Regions from separate parts of the Caballeronia sp. GACF4 genome, predicted to be linked through region 2. Evidence: predicted binding sites of a transcription regulator. Region 2 holds the regulator's gene; the other holds the start of a gene.
What was found. Region 2 encodes FliA, which starts transcription of late flagellar genes. Its sites were predicted from a motif close to CTAAAGTTTNNNNNNNNNNNGCCGNTA; they were not measured.
Positions count from the first base shown of each region.

Region 1 (12,313 bases), on a different contig from region 2:
TCGTCGACGAGAATGCCCACCGCGAGCGCGAGCCCGCCCAACGTCATGATGTTGATGGTTTGCCCGAGCGCATGCAGCACGATCAACGACGACAGAATGGACAACGGAATCGAGATCGCGATGATGCAGGTGCTGCGCCAGTTGCCGAGGAAGAGCAGGATCATGGCGGCCGTGAGCGCGGCGGCGATCAGCGCTTCGCGCACCACGCCCTGCACGGCGGCTTTCACGAACACCGATTGATCGAAGAGCGCGGTGATCTTGATGTCTTCCGACAACGACGAACGCGCTTGCGGCAGGAGACCCTTCAACGTGTTGACGATAGAGAGCGTCGATGAATCGCCGTTCTTCAGCACCGAGATCAGCACGCCGCGCCGGCCATCCTGACGCACGACGTTGGTCTGCGGCGAGAAGCCATCGCGCACGTGCGCCACTTCACGCAGATAAGTCGTCGCGCCGTTCACGGTTCGCACGGGCAGGTCGTTGAGGCCTTCCACGGTGGTCGGTGAACCGTTCATGTTGATGGTGAATTCTTTCGGCCCGATCTTCGCCGTGCCGGTCGGCAGAATCAGGTTCTGCGCGTTGACGGCGCTGACCACATCGGTTGGCGTCAAGCCTTTGGCGAGCAGCGCGCGCGTATCGAGGTCGATGGAGATGAGACGCGACTTCCCGCCATACGGATACGGCACCGATGCGCCCGGAATGGTCACGAGCTGTGGGCGCAGGAAGTTGAGCGCCGTATCGTTGAGCGACTGCTCCGACTCCTTGGGACTCGACAATCCAAGCTGGATCACAGGAATGCTCGACGCCGAATAACTGATGACGAGCGGCGGCGTTGCGCCGGGCGGCATCTGCTTGAGCTGCGCCTGTTCGACGGCCACCGTCTGCGCGATCGCCGTCTGAATGTTCGCGGTTGGCTGCAAAAACAGCTTGATGATGGCGATACCCGGCAACGACTGCGACTCGATATGCTCGATGTTGTTGACGGTGGTCGTGAGACTGCGTTCGTTCACGGACGTGATGCGGTTGGCCATGTCCTCGGACGAGAGGCCCGTGTACGTCCAGATGATGCTGACAACCGGAATGTTGATCTCCGGAAGTACGTCCACCGGCGTCGTCAGAATGACGAATGGCGTGGCCAGCAGGATCATGATGGCCATTACGATGAACGTATAAGGCCGCTTCAGCGCTACGTTGACAATCCACATTGAGGCGTTCGGAAGAGCGAGGGAGGGACGCAGGTGCTTTCACGCGCGGGACGAGTCTCGAAGGCGGGTCGGTGAGTCGCCTTCGGTGCCCTATGGTAGTGGCAACGTACCAACGAGATAATGACGCGAAAATGGCGATTTCGTCATCTTGCGTGAAATGAAAGGCGTGTGTAATCCTAAGCGCTCGAAAGGAAAGCCGGCAGCGCGCAATGGAAGGTGAACGTAATCGGAAAGTACGTCGATGCATCGCGCGAAAGGCAATGCGAGTACCGCAGTGAGACGGCGCGGGATCGCTTCAATTCAGCGGAAGCCGCGCTGGCCTCGTTCGGAATGGCGTGACTGTTGAATGACGTTATTGCGGAGTCTGGCCGAGCGGCGTGGTCGTCATGGTCGGTTGTCCCGACGCGGACGAGCCTTCCGACGATGCGCCATACGACGGGTTCGAGACCTTCTGTTCGGCGGCCTGGATATCGTTCGGGTAAAACGCATCGCGCTCCGACGGGTTGTAGCCGGCTTGTTCGACCTTGACGAGATCCTGTGTGACCTGTGCACGGGTGAGTCCTTCGCTTTGAGCAAAGGCGGCAAGTGGCGCTGCGGCCAACGTAACGATAGCGATGCGAGCGAGTAGTTTCATGGCGAACTCCCTGAAAAGTTAAGGACGATTCGCGGCGTGCGGTTTCGTGGTTTCGAGCGTCATGAAGCTCGTTACACCCACCACCGCCACGGCACCGATTCTATGTCTCGCACCGTGACGAGATGCTGGCGGTCAAATGGCGCTTTGGTCAGATTGAAGCGGGCGCTGTCACAAACGTTTTCGCCTGTGGCGGCAAGCGCCCGATGATAGACTCGCGAGCTTCGAGCGTCCTGTAAGACAAAGGCATGGTTCGTTTCAGTGACGCTCGCTTTCGTTCAAACATCTTTCGTTCAAACATCGACACCGGGACCGTCAATTGCCGTTCAAGCTGCCGACCACGGCCACCGCGCCATTCTGTCCGTCTGAAGTCAAAGGCTCCGTCGCCGTCGCGCCTGGCGCGTCGTTCTGGAAAAAGCTGCTGCAGTTCGCGGGGCCGGGGCTGCTCATCTCCATCGGTTATATGGACCCGGGCAATTGGGCCACCGATATCGAAGCCGGATCGCGCTATGGCTACGACCTGCTTTTCGTGGTCGTGCTTTCGAGCCTTGCGGCGATGGTGCTGCAATGTCTGTCGATGCGCCTCGGCATTGTCACCGGACGCGATCTCGCGCAGCTATCACGCGAACGCTACGCAAAGCCCGTCGCTCATGCGCAATGGGCGCTCGCCGAACTCTCGATCATCGCGTGCGATCTCGCCGAAGTGCTCGGCGGTGCGCTCGCGTTTCACTTGCTATTCGGCTGCTCGCTGATGTGGGGCGTGATCTTCACCGCGTTCGATACGCTCATCGTGCTCGGTCTCAAGGGCAAGAACTTTCGCGATCTCGAAGCCATCATGCTGGGTTTGATTGCGACCATCGGGCTTGGCTATATTGTCGAACTCGTGCTCGTGAAGCCGCATTGGGCTTCGGTCGCCGCAGGTCTCGTGCCTTCGATCAGCCTCTTCTCGCAGCGCGAGCCGCTGTATCTCGCCATCGGCATTCTCGGCGCAACCGTGATGCCGCATAACCTCTATCTGCATTCGTCGATCGTGCAAACGCGCGTGGTTCAGCGCGATAAGAAGAGCCTGGCGTCGGCCATCGGCTTGTCGCGCATCGACACTATCGTCGCGCTCGTGCTTGCGTTGCTCATCAACGCGGCAATTCTGATTCTCGCGGCATCGGCGTTTCATGCGACAGGGCATACGCAAGTCACCGAGATCGAAGATGCCTACAAGCTGCTGGCGCCTATCGTCGGCACCGGGCTGGCCGCGGTTCTCTTCGCGGTGACGCTATTCGCTTCGGGACAAAGCTCGACGTTTACCGGCACCATCGCGGGCCAGGTCATCATGGAAGGCTTCCTGCACTTGAAGATTCCGTGCTATCAGCGGCGTTTCATCACGCGTGCGCTCGCGCTCGTGCCCGCGCTGATCGGCGTGTATGCGATGGGCAACGGCGCGGTCGGCAAGCTGCTGGTCGCGAGTCAGGTCGTGCTGAGCCTGCAATTGCCGTTTGCATTGTGGCCGCTCATTCGCATGACGAGCGATCGGACGCTGATGGGCGAGTTCGCCAATGCCATGACCACGAAGCTGCTGGCGTGGCTCTTGTTCGTCGTGATCAGCGTGGCGAATGTGTGGCTCGTCGTGCAGACCGTGAGCGACTGGCTTTCCTGAGCGCATGAAAGAAAGCGCCATGCACGCGTGATTTGTGCATGGCGCATCTGTCGATGTAGCCTGGAGGTTACTTGACCACCGCTGCCGGCGCGGTCGATTTCGCCGCCACGGCCGCCGGAATCGCGGTTTCGGGAGGCAAGGTCTGATCCACCGTCGTGCGGCCGCCATCGCGGAAGAATGCCTGTTCCGCAGCCTTGTTCAGCACGAGAATACTGATACGGCGATTGGTCGGTTCGTCGGCAACGTCCTTATTGAGCGGCAGCGCATCGGCGAGACCGCGCACCTGAAGAATCTTGCTTTCCTTCATGCCGCCGCTGACCAGCGCCCGGCGCGCGGAGTTGGCACGCTCGCTCGACAGCTCCCAGTTCGAGTAGCCCGTCTGATTGCCGGAGTAGGGCACGGCGTCCGTGTGACCGGCGATAGACACGCGGTTATCGACGTCATTCAACGACGCGCCGATATTCGTGAGAATCGTCGTCACATAGCTTTCGAGCTTGAAGCTGCCCGACGCGAACATGGGCCGCTTGAGCGAATCGACAATCTCGATACGCAAGCCTTCGCTCGTGATCGCGATCCGAATCTGATCCTTGAACGCTTTCAGTGCAGGCGTCTGTTCGATCAGCGCTTGCAGCTTCTGCTTCAGTTGCTGCAGGCGCTGCATGTCGTCCGCGGCGACGGCGGCACGCGCGATTTGCGGCGGCACTGGCTGAGTCTGGCTCTTCTTGCCTTCGCCGGGACGCGTGCTCGACAGATCGCGTCCGCCGCCTGGAATCACGCTCGTGTGCGCGGATGCGCCGCCGTCGTTGCCGAAGAGCGCGGAAAGCGGTGTGTTGAAGTAATCCTCGATGCCTTCCTTGTCGTACTTCGACGTGGAGCCCAGCAGCCACATCAAGAGAAAGAAGGCCATCATCGCGGTGACGAAGTCGGCGTAGGCAATCTTCCATGCGCCGCCATGATGACCGTGTCCGTGCGCCTTCTTCTTGCGGCGCACGATGATGGTCGGCGCGAGCACGGATTGCAGCGGATCGCGTGAAGGTTTCTCAGCCATGAACGTGTTTTCCGGTAATGAGCGCGAGCGGCTTTAAGCGGACTTCGGCATCTTGGTGGCGCGCACGGCGTCGTCCAGTTCCTTGAAACTCGGACGGTCCGCCGTGAAGAGCACCTTGCGGCCAAACTCGACGGCGATGGTCGGCGCGTAGCCGTTCATCGACGCGAGCAACACGGACTTCACGCACTGGAACGGCTTGGCTTCGGCCGCGCCCTTTGCGTTGAGCAAGTCAGCGAGCGGTCCGAAGAAACCGTATGCGAGCAGAATGCCGAGGAAGGTTCCGACGAGCGCACCCGCGATCATCTCGCCCAGCACGGCGGGCGCGGCGCCGACCGAGCCCATGGTGTGCACCACGCCCATAACCGCCGCGACGATACCGAACGCCGGCAAGCCGTCCGCCATCTTCTGAATTGCGTTACCGGCAATCGCGCTTTCGGTGTGATGCGTTTCGAGTTCTTCGTCCATCAGGTCCTGCATTTCCATCGCGTTGACGTTGCCTGCGGACATCATGCGCAGATAGTCGACGATGAATTCGAGCAGATGATGATCGTTCATCACGTGTTCGTACTTCTGGAACACGGGGCTGGCTTCGGGAGCATCGACGTCGGCTTCGAGCGCCATCATCCCTTCCTTGCGGGCCTTTTGCAGCAGCTCATAGAGCAGCGCGATCAGCGCAAGGTATTTCTCTTTCGTGTAGGCGCCGCCCTTAAAGGCCTTCGGCAGACCTTGCAAGGTCTTCTTGAGCGTTGCGGTCGGATTGGACACGACGAACGCGCCGATTGCCGCCCCGAAAATACACAGCAACTCGAACGGCTGAACCAGCGCCGCCAGATGCCCGCCGACGCCGATAAAACTCCCGATCACCGAACCGATGACCACTACCCAACCGATAATGACAAACATGATCTCTCCGCAAGAAGTCAGGGCGTCGCGAGCACTGCGAGCTCGACATGAGACACGCACGGCACGCGAAACTTTATTGGCTTGTTGATGGCTTTTAACGGCGCGGACCACCCGAGATTTAGGGTTACGCGCGCAAAGATTTCTGCGCAATGGTTTGCGAGGTAAATGTTACGACGGCATTCGACGCAACTTTGACCGGTCATTACGCGTCAGGTAATGGATCGCGGATGGACGAATCGACTAACATCGGCGGCATGAATTCGACTTTTGCGTTCGTTGCATCGAGTGTTGCGCCGCCCGCGACGGTCGGCGCGCTGTTGCGTGAATGGCGCCAGAAACGGCGCATGAGCCAGCTCGACCTGGCTGGCGACGCCGATGTATCGACGCGTCATTTGAGCTTCATCGAATCAGGGCGATCGTTGCCGAGCCGCGAGATGCTCATGCGCCTGGCCGAGCAACTCGATGTGCCGCTGCGCGAGCGCAATACGCTCCTGATGGCGGCGGGTTATGCGCCGCTATATCGCGAACGCCCGTTCGCCGATCCGCAACTCGATGCCGCGCGCCGTGCCGTCGAACTCGTGCTCAAGGGACACGAGCCGTATCCGGCGTTGGCCGTCGATCGTCACTGGACGATGATCGCTGGCAACGCCGCCGTGTCGGCGCTGGTTGCGCTCGCGGCGGATGCGTCGCTACTCGCGCCGCCTGTGAACGTGCTGCGCTTGTCGCTGCATCCGCAAGGCTTGGCTCACGCAACCGAGAACTGGCACGAATGGCGCGCGCATCTACTGGCGCGTGTGCGTCGGCAGATCGAGGTTTCTGGAGACGCCACGCTCGCTGCGCTGCTCGTGGAACTCGAGGCTTATCCAACGCTGCCGCATGCCGGCAAGGCGAGGAGTGCCGAACTCGATCCCGTGGTCGTGCCGCTGCGCCTTTTGACGCCACACGGCACACTGTCGTTTCTGAGCACGACGACGGTATTCGGCACGCCGGTGGACATCACGCTATCCGAGTTGGCAATCGAGGCCTTTTTTCCCGCCGATGAATTTACGGCTACCGCGCTCGCGGAGATGTCGTTGCGCTCACGGCCATCAGCTTACAAAATTGAACCTGACGACGCGGCGCGAATCAATGAATGAGCACGCGGCGTTTTAGCGAAGCGGCTAACCATGGCTTTTGTCCAACCAACGCGGAAGACAGCGATGATTCAAACATTCGAACAAGTAATCGGCGGGCAAAGCATGCAGTTCTGCGCGAGTATCGCGGACGGCGGCGGTCCCCGGCGCGTCATCATCAGCCGGGCGGATTCGGCGGAATCGCTCGTGATCGTGGAGGCGGGCGGCATTATCGGTGCCATCAAAGCGGAAGTCGAGGCGCCGGATACGTTCGTCGCGGATGCCGTGAAGCGGGCGCAGGAGGAAGGCTTGATCGAGCGCGCCCTGCAGACGGGTGCCGTGCAAACTACGAATTTGTAATTCTGGTTTAGACGGCAACAACGCCCGCGTGGCGATCTTCGGTCGCGCGGGCGTTGTGCTTTCTGTGTTTGGAAGATAGTGCGAGCCACATAGCGCGCTGCTTAGGCTCTCGGCCTGCCGTCTCTGCGGTCAGTTAGGCGTGACCTCGACCGGCGCCGGAATTCAGCGGAGCCGCGCGGTCCGTTTCACGAAAGCAGCGCCGCTCGAACAACGCGCGCCTTCAAAGGCGCGGCTGCCCATTCCTCGGATCGGCGGGAACGAGTGGCGTCGCTGAATCCGGGCCATCGGGCATGTCCGGATCATCGGGATTCGGCGCCGCGTCGGGGTCGAGCAGCTTGTCCGGGTCTGGTTCCATCGGCTCTTCGGGTGAGCGGGGCATCGTCGACATGATGGGGTGTTCTCCAGAGTATGCAGTTCGTGTGTGACCGGCACGGTTTCGTCGATGCCGGGCGTCCCTCATGCGTCTGCAACGCGCGTTCCTGAGTCTCGTCGCATTATTCCGTCGCCTGCCGTGCCGCGCTCATCGGGCGATTGCCACGCGCATCGCGCACGAGAAACCCGCTGAAGCAAGCGCAGACTAGAAGCGCCACGGATATGCCCGCCGACCAGCGCACCGCATCGACGATCTGCGCCGTTGCCGCGCCGCCTTCGCCATGTCCCGCGAGCGCGCCGAATGCCGCCACGCCGATTGCGCCCGCCGCCTGCCGCGCCGTATTCAATACTGCGGACGCCGTGCCCGCGCGCTCCTGACCGACCGTGCCGAGAAGCGCGGTGGTCATTGCCGGAACCGCGACGCCCATGCCGGTTGGAATCAGGAGGAACGGCACGATGAGCGCGAGCGTGGGCGTGTGGGCATCGACGAAAACGAGCGCCGCGAAACCGGCGGCGTCGATAAGCGCGCCGGCGATCATCGGCGCACGCGAGCCGAAACGCGCGACGACCGGCCCGCTCGCCAGATTCGACAGCAGAAAGCCGCCCGTCAGCGGCAGAAAAGCGAGACCGGTCTGCAACGGCGTATGTCCGAGCACGCGCTGCAAGTACAGACTCAGCACGAACACCATCCCATAGTAGGTAAGATTCACGCCGATACCGAACACCACCGCCGCGCTGAAGGTGCGCTCCTTGAAGAGCGCGAGCGGAAGCATCGGCGAGCGTGTGCGGCCTTCGATCACGACGAACGACGCGCCCGCCAGCAACGCCAGCGCAACCCCGCCGAGCACGAGCGGATGCGTGAGTCCGAGCGGCCGCATCTCGATGACCGCGCCGACGAGCGCCGTGAGCGCGATCACGGCAAGCGCCTGACCGGGCAGGTCGATACCGCGCGCGCCACGACCGGTTCCAGGTTGCGCGGGTGTTTCGCGGACCCACGCGAACGTCGCCGCTATGCCCGCCGCACAGATCGGCACGTTGACCCAGAAGATGCTGCGCCAGCCGAACGCCGCGATCAGCACACCGCCGACGATCGGCCCGGCCGCGATCGAAATCGAGCCCGCAGCCGTCCACAGACCCACCGCGCGCGCCCGCAAACGCGGATCGTGACCGCAGGCTGCGTTGAGCAGCGCGAGCGAACTGGGCAGCATCGCCGCCGCGCCGATTCCTTGCAGCGCGCGGGCCGCGATCAACTGCGGGGCATCGCGCGAGAACGCGCACGCGAGCGACGCCAGCGCGAACAAGGCGAGCCCGCCCGCGAAAAGCCGCCGCGCGCCGATGCGATCGCCGAGCGAGCCGGCGGAAAGCATCAGCGCGGAAAAGGCGAGCGCGTAGCTGTCGATGGTCCATTGCAGACTCGCGACGTTCGCGTGCAGGTCGTGACCGATGCTCGCCAGCGCCACATTGACGATGGATACATCGAGTTGCGAGACGACGAAGCCGACGCTGGTGGCGGCAACGATGAGCACCTGACGCGCGCTCAGGCGCGCCGTTTTGGGATCGAGATCGAGGTTCGAGTTCATGCCCTCAATGCTAGACGCGGCGCGCGCTCGATGTTTCAGGCACGGGTGAAACGTGGCGGTTCAGGTCGTAAAAAGCGCACTCACGGGGAGTGCGCGTTGCGTGATCGGATCAGGCCCGCCGTTCAGGCCTCGATCGCCGCTTCCCGGATAAACAGCGTAGTCACCGCGCCCACCGCGCACAGCGCGCAGACGTAGATCACGGGTGCCATCGGACTGGATTTCATCATCAGCGAAACGACGATCGGCGTGAGTCCGCCGAAAACGGCATATGCGACGTTGTACGAAAACGAGATGCCCGAAAAGCGAATGGCGGGCGGAAACGCTTTCACCATGACGAACGGAATTGCGCCGATCACGCCAACCGTGAAGCCCGCGCACGCGTACCACGGCAAGAGCACGGAAGTATCGAGCGAAACTTGCCGGAACAGCAGGTAATACGACACGCCGAGCGCAATCGCGCCGATGAAAATCGTCCTGCCCGCGCCGATGCGCCCCGCAATCGCGCCCGCCAGCACGCAACCGATGGTCAAGAACAGCGTCGCCACGCAATTGGCCGCGAGCACGGTCGCCGGCGCGATGTGGAATTGCTTCTGCAGAAGCGTCGGCGTCATCAGAATGACCACGACGATAGCCGCGGAAAGCATCCACGTGAGCAGCATCGACACGATCACGGCGCGGCCATGATCGCGCAGCACGGCTTTGAGCGGAATCTCGGCGGCAAGCGACTTGCGCTTTTGCAGTTCGGCGAACACGGGCGTTTCATGCAGCCAGCGTCGCAGATACACCGAGCACAACCCGAACAATCCGCCGAGCAGGAACGGCAGACGCCACGCGAAGTCCGCGACTTGCGCCGGCGCGAAGCTCTTGTTGATCGCGGTCGCGACCAGCGAACCGAGCAGAATGCCGGCCGTCAGTCCCGCCGTGAGCGTGCCGCACGCGTAGCCGACATGACGACTCGGCACGTGCTCCGACACGAAAACCCACGCGCCAGGCACTTCGCCGCCGACGGCCGCGCCTTGCATCACGCGAAAGAGGAGCAGCAGAACGGGCGCCATCATGCCAATCGAAGCGTAAGTGGGCAGCAGGCCCATCAGGAGCGTCGGCACCGACATCAGCAGCACGGAGAGCGTGAACATGCGCTTGCGGCCGAGCAGATCGCCGAAATGCGCCATGACGATACCGCCCAGCGGCCGGGCAAGATAACCCGCCGCGAAGATGCCGAAAGTCTGCAGTTGCCGCAGCCAGTCAGGAATCGTGGCGGGAAAGAACAGCTGGCCGATCACGGGCGCGAAGAACACGAAAATGATGAAGTCGTAGAACTCGAGAGCGCCGCCAAGTGCGGCGAGGGTGAGCGTTTTATAGTCGCCGCGCGTGAGACGGCGGCCCGCGGCGCTCGTGGTGTCCGAGGCGCCGGGCAGAGGTGTTGCGTGCATCGAAAAAAGAACCCGTAAATGAAAAGAGCCGCGCACGTGTCGGGACGTGCCGCGCAAGAAGAGGCGTTGTCCTGCGGCTTTTCAAGACGCGCCGGGTGAGCGCGAATCAAGGACCGGATGATGAGCCCGACGGACGCATTATCGTATCGCGCCCGGCGGCCGCGCTGCGCGAACGACTCGGAGTCGCGCGGCAGCGTTCCTTTGCGAGACATCGGTAAGAGCTCGCAAACGGGGACGTTCAAGCCAGACGCGCGATGTTACAGGATGAAAGGCCACCTCCGGCAGAACGGCCGATCTATTTTCGAGATGGTTGTGCGTGCGACACGGTGTCGAAATCGTCACATGCGTTGACAAATTCGGATGAGTCCGATGGGAAAGGGAAACAGGTCTGCCCAGAATGCCGCCTGTATTTAACCGTCTCAGTCTGTAACGAGACGTCCTGCGGTGCCCGTTCGACAAGGCATCTGCTTATTGCCCCTCAGACTCATCAGGCCAGACCCTATGCGCGTCGCCGTTTTGCAAACCGACCCAAGTTATAGAAATCTCATCAGCGACGTCGTCAAGCGGCTTGGTCACGCGTGCGTGACCTTTGGCGACGGCCTTCAGTTGTCCAAGGCGCTCTCGCGTTCCACGGTCGATCTGCTCATTCTCGACTGGAATTCATCCGGTCTGTGCGGTCTCGACCTGCTCAAATCCGTGCGCTCCAGTTTCGGCGAGCGCGTGCCGGTCATGTTCGCCACGCCCGACGGCGCCGAACACAACGTCGTTTGCGCGTTGACGGCAGGCGCGGACGATTACGTCGTTTATCCGGTGCGCCCGGGCGAATTCGGCGCGCGCATCGAAGCGCTGATCCGCCGGGCGTATCCAACCACGTCGAGCGCTTGCCTCGAAGTCGGGCCGTATCGCTTCGACTCGCGTCAGCAAGCCGTCACGGTGCGCGGCCGTCCGGTGCAGTTGAGCGGCACGCAATTCCGCCTCGCCCAGTTGTTCTTCTCGAATATCGGTCGCGTGCTGTCGCGCGATCATATTTTCGCGATGGTCTGGGGTCGCGAGTTCCGCGAAACCACGCGCACTATCGACAGTCACGTGTCGCGTCTGCGTCTGGCGCTGGAAATCGAGCCGGTCAATCACTTCCGCCTGCAGCCGGTGTACAAGAGCGGTTATCGCCTGTTGCATCTGTATGGCGATGGCGAGGAAACCGGCGACGAGCGGGTTGAACCCGAGCATGCCCGTATTGCTCCTTAAGAGCACCAAGTAAAAATGCCGTCGCGAGACGGCATTTTTGCGTTTGCCTTGAAAGACTCACGCTTTCACATATGGATTCCGTCGCGAGACGGCATCGCTTTGTTCGGCGAAATCAGAGCCGCGGCAATTCAGGCCGCGTTTCGATACTTCGCCGGATCAGCGCTTCGATCTCCTTGCGTTCGTCGCCGGCAAGCGGAAGTCGCGGCGGGCGTACCGGCTCCGTGCCAAGGCCGACGATCGTTTCCGCGAGCTTGATGTTCTGCACGAGCTTGTGCGACACGTCGAGCGCGAGCAGTGGCGCGAACCAGCGGTAAATCGCGCGCGCTTCCTCCATGCGTCCCGCCTGCAAAAGCTTGTAGATCGCCACGGTCTCGCGCGGAAACGCGCACACGAGGCCAGCCACCCAACCGTGCGCGCCCATCAGCATGGCTTCCATCGCCAGATTGTCGACGCCGCAAAAGAGCGCGTAGCGGTCGCCGACTTCGTTGATCAGGTCGGTAATGCGCCGTACGTCGCCGCTGGATTCCTTGATCGCCGCGAATTTGCTGTCTTCGGCCAGTTCCGCGAACATGCGCGGCGTGACATCGACGCCATACGCGAGCGGATTGTTGTAGACCATGATCGGCAGCGGACTTGCATCCGCGACCATGCGGAAATGGTTGAGCGTCTCGCGCCGATCCGACATATAACGCAGACCCGGCAGCATCATGTAGCCCTTCGCGCCCCGGCTCGCCGCGCGCGCCGCCTGGCGGCAGCCGTCGAGCGTGCTGTTT
Region 1 covers NZ_JALQDW010000018.1:176,862-189,174, forward strand. The annotation lists gene NCR40_RS15870 (efflux RND transporter permease subunit) at 1-1,205, opposite strand, end outside; gene NCR40_RS15875 (DUF4148 domain-containing protein) at 1,558-1,839, opposite strand; gene NCR40_RS15880 (Nramp family divalent metal transporter) at 2,156-3,487, shown strand; gene motB (flagellar motor protein MotB) at 3,555-4,535, opposite strand; gene motA (flagellar motor stator protein MotA) at 4,569-5,438, opposite strand; gene NCR40_RS15895 (helix-turn-helix domain-containing protein) at 5,693-6,574, shown strand; gene NCR40_RS15900 (hypothetical protein) at 6,638-6,910, shown strand; gene NCR40_RS15905 (hypothetical protein) at 7,131-7,298, opposite strand; gene NCR40_RS15910 (MFS transporter) at 7,405-8,862, opposite strand; gene NCR40_RS15915 (MFS transporter) at 8,985-10,295, opposite strand; gene NCR40_RS15920 (response regulator transcription factor) at 10,797-11,540, shown strand; gene NCR40_RS15925 (dihydrodipicolinate synthase family protein) at 11,653-12,313, opposite strand, start outside.
Region 1: the regulator FliA is predicted to act here: its motif matches at 5,534-5,560, upstream of motA (flagellar motor stator protein MotA).

Region 2 (12,313 bases):
CCGCGATCGCCAACGCCGTGGCCGCCGCGCCGATCTGGCAAGCGACGCCCGTCGATGACCGCGCCGACTGCCTCACGCGCGCCGCCGACTTGCTCGAAGCGCAGATGCACACGCTGATGGGCCTCGTCGTGCGCGAAGCGGGCAAGTCGCTCGCGAACGCGGTATCGGAAATTCGCGAGGCTATCGACTTCCTGCGCTATTACTCCGCACAAATTCGCGAGGAATTTTCGAACGACACGCATCGTCCGCTCGGACCGGTGGTCTGCATCAGCCCGTGGAACTTCCCGCTCGCGATTTTCATGGGTCAGGTCGCGGCGGCGCTCGCGGCTGGCAATCCGGTGCTCGCGAAGCCAGCCGAGCAAACGCCGCTGATCGCCGCGCAAGCCGTGCGCATTCTGCGCGAAGCGGGCGTGCCGCCGGGCGCCGTGCAACTGTTGCCGGGCAACGGTGAAACCGTGGGCGCAGCGCTCGTCGCCGACCCGCGCACGCGCGCCGTGATGTTCACCGGCTCGACCGAAGTCGCGCGCCTCATCAACAAGACGCTGTCCGAACGGCTCGATCCGGACGGCCGCCCGATTCCGCTCATCGCCGAAACCGGCGGCCAGAACGCGATGATCGTCGATTCCTCGGCGCTTGCGGAACAGGTCGTCGCGGACGTCATGCAGTCGTCGTTCGACTCGGCGGGTCAACGCTGCTCGGCGCTACGCGTTCTTTGTCTGCAAGACGATGTCGCGGATCGCACGCTCGAAATGCTGACCGGCGCGATGAAGCAACTCGCGGTGGGCAATCCTGACCGGCTGTCGGCGGATGTCGGTCCCGTGATCGATGCCGACGCGAAACGCGGCATCGACGCGCACGTTGCGCAGATGCGCGAGAAGGGCCGCAAGGTCGTGCAACTGCCGCTGCCGGACGGTTGCGCGCAAGGCACATTCGTGCCGCCGACGCTGATCGAACTCGACGGCATCGACGAACTCAAGCGCGAGGTCTTCGGCCCGGTGCTTCATGTGGTGCGTTACCGCCGTTCGTCTCTTGATAAACTCCTCGACCAAATTCGGTCGACCGGTTATGGACTGACGCTCGGCATCCATACGCGGATCGACGAAACCATCGCGCATGTCATCTCGCGCGCGCACGTGGGCAACATCTACGTGAACCGCAATGTGATCGGCGCGGTGGTCGGCGTGCAGCCGTTCGGCGGGGAAGGTTTGTCGGGCACGGGTCCGAAGGCGGGCGGCGCGTTGTACTTGCAGCGCTTGCTGGCCAAGCGTCCCACTGGATTGCCGAAGTCGCTGGCAAGCGCGCTCGTGGTGGACAAGGCGGCATCCGCCGATGCCCCGACCGCCGCTCTCACGGCGCTGCGCGACTGGTCCATCGGCGAACGCGATCCGCAGACCGCGGCGCGTTGCGACGGTTATCTGCAACACGTGCTCGCGGGCGCGACGGCCGTGCTGTCCGGTCCGACCGGCGAGCGCAACACGTACACGCTCGGCGCGCGCGGCACGGTGCTGTGCGTGGCGGCAACCCCGAGCGGCGCGCGGGCGCAGTTTGCCGCCGTGCTGGCAACGGGCAACAAGGCGCTGTTCGCCGGTTCGGCGGGCGAGCAGTTGGCGGCGTCGCTGCCGGCATCGCTCAAGCCGTATGCGGCGGTCAGGAAAGACGCGGCGGCGGAGTTCGACGCCGTGCTGTTCGAAGGCGACAGCGATGAACTGTTGTCGCTCGTGAAGGAAGTCGCGAAGCGCCCGGGACCGATCGTATCGGTGCAGGGCGTGGCGGCGGGAACATTTGCCGATGCTGATCATGACGGCGAAGACTATGCGCTCGAACGTCTGCTGACGGAACGCTCGGTGAGCGTGAACACGGCGGCGGCGGGCGGCAATGCGAATTTGATGACGATCGGTTGAGAAGTATCCTCTCGCGCTCGATTCAAACAAACGGCAGCAGGCACGGCGATCCCGGCGACGAGCTGCCATTCACACTGGTACTAGGAGAAGCTATGAAGCACACGATGAACAAGCTGGCAGCCGCCCTGACGCTCGCCGGCCTGTCGCTCGCGGGGACTGCGTTCGCGCAAACAGCAGAAGATGTGAAGGTCGGCTTCGCCGGGCCGATGACCGGTGCGCAGGCGCACTACGGCAAGGATTTCCAGAACGGCATCACGCTCGCGGTCGAGGACTTCAACGCCACGAAGCCGGTGATCGGCGGCAAGCCGGTTCGCATCGTGCTCGATTCGGCGGACGATCAGGCCGACCCGCGCACGGGCACGACCGTCGCGCAGAAGCTCGTCGACGACGGCATCAAGGGCATGCTCGGCCACTTCAACTCGGGCACGACCATTCCGGCATCGCGCATTTATGCGAACGCCGGCATCCCCGAAATCGCGATGGCAACCGCGCCGGAGTACACCACGCAAGGCTTCAAGACGGCCTTCCGCATGATGACGTCCGACACGCAGCAAGGCTCGGTCGCGGGCGAGTTCGCGGTGAAGACGCTGAAAGTGAAGAAGATCGCCATCGTCGATGACCGCACGGCTTACGGCCAGGGTCTCGCCGACCAGTTCGAGAAGGCAGCGAAGGCGTCGGGCGGCAACATCGTCGTGCGCGAATTCACGAACGACAAGGCTGTCGACTTCAAGGCGATTCTGACCAAGATCAAGTCGTCGAATCCTGACCTCGTGTACTACGGCGGCGCGGATTCGCAAGCCGCGCCGATGGCCAAGCAAATGAAGACGCTTGGCTTTCGTGCACCGCTGATGGCGGGCGAGATGGTCAAGACCGACACGTTCATCAAGATCGCGGGCGACGCGGCCGATGGCACGGTGGCATCGCTCGCCGGCCTGCCGATGGACCAGATGCCTGGCGGCGCGGACTACACGGCGAAGTACAAGAAGCGCTTCAACGAAGACGTAGAGACGTACTCGCCGTACGCCTACGACGGCGCAATGGCCATGTTCAACGCAATGAAGGCGGCCAACTCGACGGACCCGGCAAAGTATCTGCCGCTGCTTGCCAAGACCGACATGCAAGGCGTGACCACGAAGCATCTGGCGTACGACTCGAAGGGCGATCTGAAAAACGGCGGTATCACGCTGTATAAGGTCGTTGGCGGGAAGTGGACGACGCTGCAGAGCGTGGGTGGGAAGTAAGGTTTAGTGGCTGTTTTGGATGGCCCGGTCGTGTGCGACCGGGCCGTTTTCGTTTGGACGGGGCTAACCGGCTGAACCAGCCCTCAGCGCTTCCCCTGCTCCCGAATCTGTTCGAGCGTCGCGCCCGGCGTGCTCTGATCCGCCGGAATCCGAATCTCGATCACCGCGGGCAATCCGGAACTCACAGCGCGCTCGAACGCCGGCATGAACTGCTCCGTCGATTCGACCCGCTCGCCGTGCGCCCCGAACGCGCGCGCATAAGCCGCGAAGTCGGGGTTCGTCAGCCCCGTGCCATGGACCCGATGCGGATAGTGCCGCTCCTGATGCATGCGGATCGTGCCGAACTGCCCGTTGTTCACGACCACGAAAATCACCGGCAGCTGGTACTGCATCGCCGTGGCGAGTTCGTGGCTCGACATCATGAAGCAGCCATCGCCCGCGAACGCGATCACCGTGCGCTGCGGATACAGCGACTTCGCCGCGATGGCCGCAGGCACGCCGTAACCCATCGCACCGCTCGTCGGCGCAACTTGCGAGCGGAAGTGCCGATACGAATAATGCCGATGCAGCCAGGTCGCGTAATTGCCCGCGCCGTTGGTGAGAATCGCGTCTTCGGGCAGGCGCTCAGAAAGCGTGCGCATGATCTCGCCGAGCTGGACATCGCCGAGCATGGGGCGCGGCTTGCGCCATTCGAGATACGCGGCGTGCGCCGTCTCGGCGCTGCCCGACCACGCGATCTGCGCGGGCGATTCGAGCGCGGCGAGCATCGACGCAATCTCGGGCATGCCGGAGACGATCGGCAGATCGGCGCTATACACGCGGCCCAGTTCCTCCGCGCCCTGATGCACGTGAATCAGCGTCTGCTTCGTCTTCGGGATGTCGAGCAGCGTGTAGCCGCCCGTCGTCGATTCACCCATGCGCGGGCCGAGAACGAAGAGCACGTCCGCTTCGCGCACGCGCGCGGCCAGCGCCGGATTGATGCCGAGCCCGACATCGCCCGCGTAATTCGGATGCTCGTTATGCAGCGTGTCCTGATAGCGGAACGCGCATCCCGCCGGCAACTGCCAGCGCTCGATGAAGCGCGCGAAGTCCTGCGTCGCCTCGGCGGTCCAGCCGCTGCCGCCCGCGATCACGAACGGTGTCTTCGCGTTGGCGAGCAGTTCGCGCACGCGCTCCATCTGCGCCTGCGACGGCGCCGCCGCGACGCGCTGATAGCGCGGCACGGGCGGCGCCGCGTCGCACGCTTCGGTCAGCATGTCTTCGGGTAACGCCAGCACGACCGGGCCGGGACGTCCCGCCGTCGCGACATGGAACGCGTGGCTCAGATACTCCGGCACGCGGCGCGGATCGTCGATTTGCGCGACCCACTTCGCCATCTGCCCGAACATGCGCCGATAATCGATTTCCTGAAACGCCTCGCGATCCATGTGATCCCGCGCGCATTGGCCGATCAGCAGGATCATCGGCGTCGAGTCCTGGAAAGCGGTGTGCACGCCGATGGACGCGTGCGTCGCGCCCGGCCCGCGCGTGACGATAGCCACGCCCGGACGCCCCGTCAGCTTGCCGACTGCCTCGGCCATGTTCGCCGCGCCGGCTTCGTGGCGGCAGACGATCGTCTGTATCTGGCTGGTTTCGTCGTGCAGCGAATCCAGGACGGCGAGAAAGCTCTCGCCCGGCACGCAGAACACGCGTTCGATACCGTGATGAACGAGCGCATCGACAACCAGACGCGCGCCGGTGGTCTGGCCATGAGAAGCGGATGCCATGCGAACAAGTCTCCTTTGTCAGTGAGCATCGGTGAGCCCGGGTTTCGAGCCGCAGACCGTAGCTTACGCCGCTGGATGGGACTCTGGCTGATGCAGTCCGGCCGCCTTGGCGCGCGACGCGCCTGCCGCCGCGCGCCTCACAGCCGGACCAACCGGCAAGCGACATCTCTCGTCCCGTCGCGTCGATCGTGCCAGACCGGCATTTTTTCCCGCATGACGCGCGACGCAATCCGCACGGCCGGGTTGTTTCCATCAGTCGAAATACCCCTCTTTCACACCCTTTATCCAGCGATAGGCCCGAAGTGATCTTCGCAATAATGGCTTCACTGAAAAGCGGGCACGGAAATAACCAAAGGGTGCTCGCCTCGCAAATATCGCTGCATCTATCCTCATCGGGGGCCAGTTTGAACATTCGTAAATTCATCGGCGCGAACAGTCGTGACGCTCTGCGCCAGGTCCGTGAAGCGCTCGGACCCGATGCCGTGGTGTTGTCCAACCGCACGCTCGACGATGGATCGGTGGAAATCGTCGGTGTCGCGGATAGCGATCTCGCTTCGATCTCGCCCGCGAAGGCCGCACGCGAACAAGCCGCCGCCGCGCCGTTCGCCAGCGCCACGCCGCGCGCCGCGCTTGCACAAGCCGCAGCCGCCGCGATGAAGCAGCAGGCCGCCGCTCCCAGCTCTCCGATGAACCCCTACGCCAGCGGCGATGTTTTCTCCTCCGTCTTCGGCAACACCGCCGACGCCGACGATTTCGACGAGCAAGCCGACGAAGAGCGCATGGAAGCACCGCGCACGATGGCCGATTCCAATCCGTGGTTGATCGAACATGCGCGCCGTATCGCGCAACAGGCTTCGGTGCCGTCGAACCGGCCGCTGACGCCGTCTGCCGCAATTGCACGCGGCATGGGCGTGCCGGTATCGGTCAAGGCAGCCGACGCACCGCGCCAGCAAGCGCCGCGTGCACAAGCCGCCGCGCAGCCGGTTGCCGCCGCGCCTGCCGCACCCGCCGCGCAAGCGCACGCAAAGATCGAAACGCCCGACTGGGCGCGTGAAGCCGCGCAAGTCGCCGCACGCCGCGCCGCACAGAAGATCAACGCAGCACCGCAACCCGCCGACGAAGCGCCGGCCGCATCGGGCAATTTCGAAGGCTTGCCGGCCAATGCCGCAGCCGTCGTGACCGAAGCCATCCGCACGCGCATGGAGCAAGTCGTCAACGAAACGGTGATGAACGAACTCTCGTCGATGCGCGAGATGATGGAAGAGCACTTCTCGGGTTTGCTGTGGGGCGACCGCCAGCGCCGCAACCCGACCAACTCGGCCTTGACCAAGCGCCTCTTCGCCGCCGGTTTCTCCGCGCAACTCGTGCGCATGGTGATCGACAACATGCCGTCGATGGAGAACGTGGAAAACGCGCTCGAATGGGTGCAGCAAGTTCTCGAATCGAATCTGCCGGTGATGCCGAGCGAAGACGCGTTGATGGAACGCGGCGGCGTGTTCGCGCTGATGGGCCCGACGGGCGTCGGCAAGACGACGACCACGGCAAAGCTCGCGGCGCGCTGCGTGATGCGCTTCGGCGCCAGCAAGGTCGCGCTCCTGACGACGGACAGCTACCGGATCGGCGCGCATGAACAACTGCGCATCTTCGGCAAGATTCTCGGCGTCTCGGTGCACGCGGTAAAGGACGGCGCCGACCTGCAACTCGCGCTCTCCGAACTGCGCAACAAACATATCGTGCTGATCGACACGATCGGCATGAGCCAGCGCGATCGCACGGTCTCCGACCAGATCGCGATGCTGTGCGGCACGGGTCAGCCGGTGCAACGCCTGTTGCTGCTGAACGCCACGAGCCACGGCGACACGCTCAACGAAGTCGTGCAGGCCTACAAGAGTGCGCCGGACCAGCCGCCGCTCGCGGGCTGCATTCTGACCAAGCTCGACGAGGCGACCAACCTCGGCAGCGTGCTCGATACGGTCATCCGCTACAAGCTGCCGGTGCATTACGTATCGACCGGTCAGAAGGTGCCGGAGAACTTGTACGTCGCAACCAAGCGTTTCCTCATCAAGAGCGCGTTCTGCATTCCGCGCGATGGCTCGCCTTTCGTGCCGCAAGACGACGATGTGCCGGCGCTTCTGTCCGCACTGTCCGCACGCGCCACGACCGAACTGCATGGAGTCCATTTTGGATAAGTTCGTGCTCGATCAGGCTGAAGGCCTGAGAAGGCTGCTGACGCGCGCCAGTTCTCGCGTGGTGGCTGTAGTGGGCGGACCGGCGGGCATCGGTTGCACGTCGGCGGTAGTGAACCTCGGCGCGGCGTTGTCCGTGCATGGCAAGGATGTGCTCGTCATCGACGAGCGGCATAACGCGGGCTCGGTCAGCCGCATGGCGGGTGTGGATGGCGCGGGCGCGCTCTCGGCGGTGATGTCCGGCCGTCGCGAACTGCAGGATGTCGCAGTGCGCACGCCGATGGGTTTTTCGCTGATCGCCGCCCCGCGCGATGAACGTATCAGCCACGACGCGGCGCAAGCACGCGCGCTGCTCGACGGCCCCGCGGATATCGTGCTGATCGATGCGCAACTCGATCGTAATGGCGCGCTCTCGTCGCTCGCGGCGCAGGCGCATGACTTTCTGATAGTGACGCGGGTAGCCGCGTCGGCGATCACCGAGGCGTATGCGTGCATGAAGCGCTTGCACTACGCCCACGCGATCGGCCAGTTCCGCGTGCTGATGAATCACGTGCAGGACGCAGCCGATGCAGCGGTCGCGTTCGACAACCTCTCGGGTGTCGCGAGCCGTTATCTGGCCGTTTCGCTCGTGCAGGCAGGGTATGTGTCCGAGGATGCGCGCGTCGCTCGGGCGAGGGAGCTCTCTCGGTGTGCGGTGGAAGCGTTTCCGGCTACGGCCGCGGCGCGCGACTACCGCTACATCGCAGCCGAGCTGCTGCACTGGCCGATGCGTCCCGCGCCGTTTTCGCGCGGCGACGAAGCGAGCCAGTACGACGCGCATATTCCGGTTGGCGAGTCTGGTGAAAGCGGACGGAAAGCGGCGCACCGAGCGGCGGCGTTTTCCGATCATGCAATGAGCAGCACGGCGTCGATGTGATATTGAAAGGTGAACAGGATGTATAACGCCCAAGGCAAACTCTCGCAGTCCGACGTGCTTACGAAATATGCGCCGCTCGTTCGCCGCCTCGGACTCCAGCTCGTCGCCAAAATGCCGGCGAGCGTCGATCTCGATGATCTGATCCAGGCCGGCATGATTGGCCTCCTCGATGCGGCTAGCCGCTACAAGGAAGATCAGGGCGCCCAGTTCGAAACCTACGCAAGTCAGCGTATTCGCGGCGCCATGCTCGACGAGTTGCGCGCCAACGACTGGTTGCCACGCAGCATGCGCAAGACATCGCGCGAAGTGGAGTCGGCGGTACACAAGGTGGAACAGAACCTTGGCCGTTCGGCCAGCGAGACCGAAGTCGCCGAGCACATGAAGATGCCGCTCGACGAGTATCAGTCGATGCTGCAGGACTTGCACGGCAGCCAGTTGATCTATTACGAAGACTTCGACCGCTCGGCGGACGACGAGCCGTTCCTCGACCGTTACTGCGTCGATCGTTCGGACCCGCTGTCGGCGCTTCTGGACGACAGTCTGCGCGGCGCGCTGATCGAAGCCATCGACAAGTTGCCGGAGCGCGAGAAGCTGCTCATGAGCTTGTACTACGAGAAGGGCCTCAACCTGCGCGAAATCGGCGCGGTGATGGAAGTGAGCGAGTCGCGCGTGTGCCAGTTGCATAGCCAGGCCGTGGCGCGTTTGCGTGCGAAGCTGCGGGAACAGTCGTGGACTAGCGTCGAGGCTTGAGTTCCGAGTTGTAGAGGCGCGCGAAGCCCCGAACCGGGGCCGCGCGCTTTTTGCTTTTGCCTTCGCAAAGGCGCTCGAATGCGCTCGGATGCGCTCAATGCATCTCGAAGTCGCGCGCCTCGGCGAACACCGTCTTGCCTTCGCCGAGACTCTTTGCGCGATACATCGCGCGATCCGCGGCTCTCAGCACGGCGGTGATATCGGCGTCATGCGCTTCTGCCGCGCTCGACAGCAAGCAGGCGCCGATACTCGCCGATACGCTCACTGGCCGCTCCTGCACCAGCGTGAGGTCGGCGAGCGCCGAATGGATGCCATCGGTGAGCGTGAGCACCGCGCTGCGATCGCGCATGTTGCGCGCGAGCACGACGAACTCGTCGCCGCCCAGCCGCGCGATGGTGTCGGTCTTGCGCATGCGCCGTGCAAGCAATTGCGCGAACGACTGCAACAGCACGTCGCCGACTGCGTGACCGTAGGTATCGTTCACGCCCTTGAAGCCGTCGAGGTCGATCAGTAGCAGTGCGCTGGTATTCGCGTCGGCGGCTTCGGGCGCGGACATCGCGCGATTCACGGTTTGTTCGAGCGCGTAACGGTTATAGAGGCCCGTGAGCGGGTCCGTCGATGCCTGCCGCGCCAGCACGCGATTCGCGCTGCCAAGCCTGTCGACCAGTACACTCAGATACACCGACGCGCCCAGCACGCTCAGCGCGAGCCCGAGCGCGGCGGCGCGGTTTGCCACCCACCACGGTTGCCACAACGCCAGCGCGACGATCGCGACGAGCGCCATTGCGCACGAAATGGCGAGCGTGCGCTTGCCGTAGCGGCATCCCGAGCCGATCAGAAACCAGAACACCACCCACAGCAGCGGCAAGGCGAGCGTGCCGCAGAGAAAGAGCATGGCGCCGAGCAACGCCTGATCGAGGATAGTGGTGATGACGAGCCGGACGTTGGACAGCGCCATCATCCGGCTGACGAGCAATAGTGTGATTGCACCGTAGGACACGTAGAGCGCGATCAATCGCGTGATCAACGACGCGTTGGCCGAAGGGTGCCGCCACGCATACACCGCATAAGCCAGCAGAACTGCCGCTCCCATCCCGATACGCAGCATGGCTTGCTCGCGTTCGGGATTCCGGTTGCCGGACCATGCGAAGGCATAGGCCCGGCGTGCCGGTTGATGCGCCTGCTCCATACTGAACCCCTGGTGGTGATTTCTTGCTGTTATGGTCTTTTGCGCGTGTCTTTGCTGTCGCGCTTTTGTCTTATTGCGGCCCCGTCGCGATGTTCGTCTCCGACGACTGGTATTTTGCAACGTTTTGCCAAGCTGCTGTGAATCGTGTAAGAACGCATCTCGGACAGATGATTAACGGCGTTTTCTGCGGATGCTTCAGTGCTATGAGCGACGACTTTTCTCTCGCTGGCGAATGGCTGGCGGTCTGTAATGGCGATGACGTGCCGGCGGGTTCGACGCGAGCGTTCATCGTGGCGGATGAGCGCATCGTCGTCTGGCGCGATGCCGAAGGCGTGGCGCATGTCTGGCGTGACTACTGTCCGCATCGCGGCGCGCAACTGTCGCTGGGGGCGGTGACGAACGATCAGCTCGTGTGTCCGTATCACGGCTGGCGCTACGACACGCTTGGTCAGTGCGTGCTGATTCCGTCGAATCCGTCGCTTCGGCCTTCGAAACGCGCGTGCGCCACCGCGTTCGTCGCCGGGGAGAAATACGGCGTCGTGTGGATGTGCTTCGGCGAGCCCGCGCACGCGCTCGATTTCTTTCCCGAAGCCGCCATTCCGGGCGGACGGCGCATCAACCTTGCGCCGCAGACGGTGAAGTCGTCCGCGCCGCGTGTCGTCGAAAACTTCCTGGACATGGCGCATTTTTCGTTCGTGCACGTGGGCATTCTCGGCGAGGATGCGCATACCGAAGTGCCGGACTATGAAGTCGTGGAAAGCGCAGACGGACTCGAAGCGCGCCAGTGCCGTTTCTGGCAGCCGGCGGGATTGCCGGGGCAGGGCGGCGCGATGATGGATTACGTTTATCGCGTGAAGCGGCCGCTGGTTGCGAAGCTCACGAAGATGGCGTCGGGGGCAATGGGCGCACTGCATATCATGCTGGTGGCGTCGCCCGTGACGCAGACCGAGACCCGCGCGTGGCTCGTTTCCATTCACGAAGGCGAGACTTCGCACAGCGACGAGGAGCTGTACGACTTCAATATGGAGATTCTGCTGCAGGACACGCCGATCGTGGAGTCGCAATGGCCGAAGCTGCTGCCGCTCGCGCTCGATGCGGAGTTGCATCAGAAGTGCGACCGGATGTCGGTGGCGTATCGGAGATGGTTGGCGGGGATGGGGTTTGGGTGGGGGACGACGAGCGCGTGGAAGAAGCGGGAACGTGCGTATTGCGCCACGCTCCCGCCATGAACCTTAGAGCAGCGCGACGCCTGCTTCGGTGACCACCTTCCAGTCAAATTCGTCGTGCCCGCAGATCTGCTCCATGGCGCCGCAGAATTCACTCGCCGTTGCGTGCAGATAACGCAGATCGTCGCCCCATTCGGGCAGAGCGCCTTGCTGTGTAGTCAGCACGACGACCATATGATCCTTGTGCGGGCTGTTCGCATGTAGCTTCAGGCTGTGCTGAACCTTTTGCGCGTCGCCCTGCGCGTCAAGGATCAACACGGCTGGAATCCGTTCCGGCGCGGTGACGGAGGTCTTGCCCGGATTGAGACCCAGGCAGCGCAGAAAAACCTCGTGATAGCGCGACAGTTGGGACTGCACCGAACCGCTCTTGTACACGATAGCCTGCGCGGTGCGGGCCAATCCGCGTCGTTGTGCGGGATTGTCGATGAGACGCGCGATTGCATCGATCCAGCTCTCGGTCGATTCCGCCTCTACGCACAACCCCGAGCAGCGGTTTGTCACCAGTTCGTTGTAGGCGGAATGATCGCTGCCGACCGTCGCCACGCCCGCCGCCGAGTATTCCAGCCACTCCGTGCGTGGTGCGCCATCTACAGTTGCCGATGCCGCCAGCGGCATGAGCGCGAGATCGAGTTCGAGCTGCTGTAACGCCACGGCATGCGCGGCGTACGTCGCGGACGTGCCCGTCATGGTGACGTCTTCGTGGCCCATCCAGTCATCGGGCGGCAGCGCGCCGACGAAGACGAACTGCACAACGCCTGCAAAGCGCGCGCGAATCTCATTCAGCGCCGGTTCGATCAAGGCAAAATTGCACGGCTTCATGGCCGAACCCATTAGGCCAATACGTACCTTGCCACCATGCGTACGTACCGGACTGTAGAAGCGGTCGAAGTCGACGCTCGTCGGCAGCACATGAATATTGGCGTTGTACGCCCGCAGCGCATGCGCGAGTGCGGGCGTCGACACGACGAGTGCACTGGCGCGGCGCATGACGTACTCGGTCTTCTGCGCGGTCTGCCGGCTTAGGAAGTGCAAGGGATGATCGGCGGGAAGATCATGCATCAGTTCGTCCGTCTCGTAGACGACCGGCTTGCCCGTCGAGAACAATTGATCTAGCTGTTGCTGCGGAATCGAGATCGGA
Region 2 covers NZ_JALQDW010000014.1:146,957-159,269, reverse strand. The annotation lists gene putA (trifunctional transcriptional regulator/proline dehydrogenase/L-glutamate gamma-semialdehyde dehydrogenase) at 1-1,901, shown strand, start outside; gene NCR40_RS13280 (branched-chain amino acid ABC transporter substrate-binding protein) at 1,994-3,142, shown strand; gene NCR40_RS13275 (thiamine pyrophosphate-binding protein) at 3,226-4,908, opposite strand; gene flhF (flagellar biosynthesis GTPase FlhF) at 5,313-7,097, shown strand; gene NCR40_RS13265 (MinD/ParA family ATP-binding protein) at 7,090-8,010, shown strand; gene NCR40_RS13260 (RNA polymerase sigma factor FliA) at 8,029-8,760, shown strand; gene NCR40_RS13255 (GGDEF domain-containing protein) at 8,855-9,949, opposite strand; gene NCR40_RS13250 (Rieske 2Fe-2S domain-containing protein) at 10,153-11,178, shown strand; gene NCR40_RS13245 (glycosyltransferase) at 11,182-12,313, opposite strand, start outside.